DNA from 2 places in the Stenotrophomonas sp. 93052_Sma genome. Region 1 is predicted to be linked to the other one. Evidence: riboswitches for the same ligand, from Rfam matches in the RefSeq annotation. Region 1 holds a riboswitch; the other holds the start of a gene.
What was found. Region 1 has a riboswitch for cobalamin ahead of ACZK2V_RS01290 (epoxyqueuosine reductase QueH). Riboswitches for the same ligand answer to the same signal wherever they lie in the genome.
Positions count from the first base shown of each region.

Region 2: it holds a riboswitch for cobalamin, as region 1 does, so the genes downstream of both, btuB (TonB-dependent vitamin B12 receptor) here and ACZK2V_RS01290 (epoxyqueuosine reductase QueH) in region 1, are expected to answer to the same signal.

Region 1 covers NZ_CM151134.1:292,581-294,776, reverse strand. Annotated here, with positions in the region: partial or broken gene ACZK2V_RS01295 (patatin-like phospholipase family protein) at 1-490, opposite strand, end outside; cobalamin riboswitch at 618-832, shown strand; gene ACZK2V_RS01290 (epoxyqueuosine reductase QueH) at 993-1,679, shown strand; gene pncA (bifunctional nicotinamidase/pyrazinamidase) at 1,735-2,196, shown strand, end outside.
Region 2 covers NZ_CM151134.1:623,130-625,325, forward strand. Annotated here, with positions in the region: partial or broken gene btuB (TonB-dependent vitamin B12 receptor) at 1-1,320, opposite strand, end outside; cobalamin riboswitch at 1,436-1,658, opposite strand; partial or broken gene ACZK2V_RS02895 (histidine phosphatase family protein) at 1,801-2,196, shown strand, end outside.

The sequences.
Region 1 (2,196 bases):
ATACGCGCACAGCAGTGATGGCAGCAGCGTGGCGGCCACACCGCTCCAACCGCCGCCCCACCAGCCCAGGCCGAGCAGCAACGCCAGCGACACCAGCACCTCCAGTGGCGCAATCTCGAACACCGCGATGGCCAGGCACAGCAGCTTGTGTGGCAGGCCGGCATTGCCGGTCAGCACCACCAGCAACCGATAGGCGGCGCGCGCGCCGTGCCGGCTGGAACAGGCTGTAGATGAAGCCGCGCCGCGACAGCTGCGCCGACACCGCCGACAGCCCGCCGTAGCCGGCATCGCCGGGCAGGTGCTCGCCGGCCTGCTGGCGACGATCACCGCACGCCGCCGCGGCCGCCACCGCCGCGGCAATGGCGCCGGCCGAGGTGCCGCCGATGCTCTTGAAGCGATACTCGCGCGCCAGCGCCAGTACCGCATTGGGGTACACGATGCCGCTGGTGATGCCGCCTTTCATGACCAGATCGCAGTACTTCGCCGCCACGAGCCACCTCCCGTCTGTCGGTGCCCAGTATGGCAAGAGGCGCTCTCACAGCCTGAGAAGCGAGCCACAGCCCTGCGCTTTCATTGGCCCTTGACCATTGGCCTCGACGCGTCCACCGTGGGCACGCCGAAGGTATCCTTGCCGTGGCATTGATGGCGGCAGGGATTTAAACGGGAATCCGGTGAAGGCGCCTTGCGCGCCCATTCCGGAGCTGCCCCGCAGCGGTGAATGGAAACGAATCCTGCCAACAGCACTGGGCTCACGCCTGGGAAGCGGCAGGTAGTAGGTGGGCTGCGGCCCGTGTCCATCAGCCCGAATACCGGCCCCGGCCGGGGGACACGACCGTCCCCTGACTCGACCTGGAATCTCCGCGGGGAGGTTGCCGGGGCCGTCGTTGTCCTGCGCCTGCAGGCGGTGCGGCCGCGTGCGTCCTGTTCACGGTTTCCGGCCAGACTGTTCACCCACGCGCTGATGCATGGGCCACCGCCGTTGCCGGCGGTCCATGCGGTACCTGACGATGACCGAGCTCCAACGCCCCACCCTGTCCCTGCCCGAAAACGGCCAGCGCCTGCTGCTGCACTCGTGCTGCGCCCCCTGCTCCGGCGAAGTGATGGAGGCGATCACCGCCTCCGGGATCGACTACGCGATCTTCTTCTACAACCCCAACATCCACCCGGTGAAGGAATACGAGCTGCGCAAGCAGGAGAACATCCGCTTCGCCGAACAGCACGACATCCCGTTCATCGACTGCGACTACGACACCGACAACTGGTTCAGCCGTGCACGCGGCATGGAAAACGAGCCCGAGCGCGGCATCCGCTGCACGATGTGCTTCGACATGCGCTTCGAGCGCACTGCGCTGTACGCGCACGAGCACGGCTACGACACCATCAGTTCGTCGCTGGGCATCTCGCGCTGGAAGAACATGGCGCAGATCAACGACTGCGGCATCCGTGCCGCGTCGCGCTATGAAGGCCTGCAGTACTGGGACTACAACTGGCGCAAGGGCGGCGGTGCCAGCCGCATGATCGAGATCAGCAAGCGCGAGCAGTTCTACCAGCAGGAATACTGCGGCTGCGTGTACTCGCTGCGCGATGCCAACCGTCACCGCCGCGAGAATGGCCGCGAACGGATCAAGATCGGCCTGCTGTACTACGGGCAGGACGCTGAGACGCCGCAGGGCGATTGACGTGTGGGCATGGGGCGGCCACGCTGGTCGCCCCTTCTGCTGTACCGGAACTGCCATGACCGCCCTGCCCGCCGATGTCGCCCTGCTGGTGATCGACCTGCAGCCGGACTTCATGCCCGGCGGCGCGCTGGCCTGCGACCAAGGCGATGCGCTGGTGGCACCGATCGCCGATCTGCTGGCACAGCGCCGCTACCGCACCGTGGTGGCAACACAGGACTGGCACCCGGCCGACCATGCCTCGTTCGCCAGCCAGCACCCCGGCCAACGCCCCTTCGAGACCATCCTGCTGCACGCGCAGCCGCAGACCCTGTGGCCGGACCACTGCGTGCAGGGCAGCGCCGGTGCCGCGCTGCATCCGGGCGTGGACTGGACCGTGGCCGACCTGATCCTGCGCAAGGGCACGCGCCAACAGGTGGATTCATACAGCGCCTTCCGCGAGAACCATGGCCCCGATGGCGAGCGCCCGGCCACCGGCCTGGCCGGCTGGCTGCACGAACGCCGCATCCGCGAAGTGCAC
Region 2 (2,196 bases), 330 kb from region 1:
ACCGAGATTGGCGCTCTTGGACTTCTCCGGGTTCAACGTCGGCACCCCGCTCCACGGGTCGTACAGGTCGCTGAAGGTCGGCGCCTTGAACGCAGTGCCGTAGCTGGCATTGACGCGCAGGCCGTGCTCCAGTTCCATCGCCCAGCCCACGCTGCCGGTGGCATGGTTGCCGAACTGCTGGTTGTCGTCGTTGCGTGCGCTGGCCTGCAGCTGGTGGCGGCCGAAGCGGCCCTGATACTGCACGAACACGCCGGTGTTGCGACGGCTGTCGACGAGGTAGCCCGCGCTGCTGCCATCCAGGTTGTCTTCGCTCCAGTCCACGCCGGTGCTCAACAGCTGGCCTTCGGCCAAGGTGAAGTCACCCTGCAGCGAGGCGCTGTCGCGGTGGGTCTGCGCGCTGCCGCGTGCGCCGAAGTCGCCGAAGTTGTCCGACTCGTTGTCACTGCGGCCGACGTTGGCTGTGAAAGCCAGGCGTTCAGACGGGGTGTAGCGCACCTTGCCGGCCAGCACCTGCTGGCGGGTCTCCGAGTAGTTGTAGTAGCCGTCGTAGTGGTTCTTGCCGTCGGCGCGCAGTGCGCTGCCTTCCACGGTCCACTGGTCGTTGAAGCTGTAGCCGCCGCGCAGGCTCTTGGACAGGTTGCGGTAGCCGTCGCGGTCGTGCTCGTCGGCAAAGCAGCCCGCGGTGAACACCGAGGCGGAGCCGCGGCAGGCATCGATGCCGTCGGAATGCTGGTAGGCGATGTCGGCGCCGAACCAGCCGCGTTCGGTGCCACCGCCGATGCCGCCGCTGGCTTCGCGCAGGCCGTTGCTGCCACCGCCGAGCTGGAAGTGCGGAGCGAAATCGCCCTGGTTGCGGCGGGTGAAGATCTGGATCACGCCACCAATGGCGTCGGCACCGTACAGGCTGGACTGCGGGCCGCGCACGATTTCCACGCGCTCGATCTGCGCCAGCGGCAGGTCCTGGTACATGGCCAGGCCGAGGTCGGCACTGTTGATGCGCACACCATCCACCAGCACCACGGTGTGGCCCGAGTTGGTGCCGCGCAGGAACAGCGAGCTCTGCTTGCCGAGGCCGCCGGAGTTGGTCAGGTTGATGCCGGCGCGGCCGCGCAGCAGCTCCTGCAGCGAGGTGGCCTGGCTGGATTCGATCTGCGCGCGGTCGATCACCTGGGCCGGCGCGATGCTGTCCTGCAGGGCGATCGGGGTGCGGGTGGCGGTGACCAGGATCTGGTCGAGCGCGGTGGTGTCATCGGCGGCCTGGGCCAGCGCGGGCAGGGCGGCCAGCACGGCCAGGGACAGCATTCGGGACTGCAGCTTCATGGGGGACTCCAGGTGCCACGCACGCCCGCGTGGCGAAGGGGAGGAGCCGCGAAGGCAGGCATGCGCCGACGCCGCAGCGCAGGCTGCGGTCATCCAGCGCCATGCCCACCGCATCGCGACCTGAGGCTTCCTGGCCGGTCTCCGGGCTTGCCGCCGGGTGGCGCGAGGCCACCGTCCAGGCGCCTTCCCATGCCTGCGGCACAGTGGCGTTGTTGCCTGGAACTGACGTGCTTACCGTTGCGGGGGCAGCGCCGGCCTGGCGTGGAATCACGCGTCACCGGCTTCCCGTTTCAACCTGCCGGCCGTGGCCGCAGGTCACCTGGAAGTGCGCGCAGTCTACGGCATCGCAGGCGGCCCGTAGCGTCGAGCGTGCTCGACTGCCTTTGCTGTGCCCTTAGAATGGTCCCTCGATCCCGTGGTGCCGTTGCCGATGTCCGCCCGTTTTCCGCTGTTCCCGCGTTGCCTGTACAGGACGCACGCATGATCCTCGACCTGGTCCGCCATGCCGGCAACGGTCGCGATGAGTTCCTCGATGGCCGCAGCGATCCACCGCAGCTGGCCCGCCTGCCGCAGGAACTGGTCGACGCCTACGCTGCGCAGCCCTGGGAGCGGGTGATCAGTTCGCCGCGGCTGCGCTCGCTGCACACGGCGATGGCCCTGGCCACGCCGCGCGGGCTGGACGTGGAAGCGGACGAGGAATGGGAAGAGCTGGATTTCGGCGATTGGGACGGGCAGTCGCTGTTCGACCTGCCGGAGGACGCATTGGCGGCCTTCCATGCCGACCCGCATGCATTCCCGCCGCCGAACGGCGAAAGCTGGGGCCACTTCGAGCGGCGCATCGCGCGCGCTGGATCGCCTGCTTGATGATGACGATCC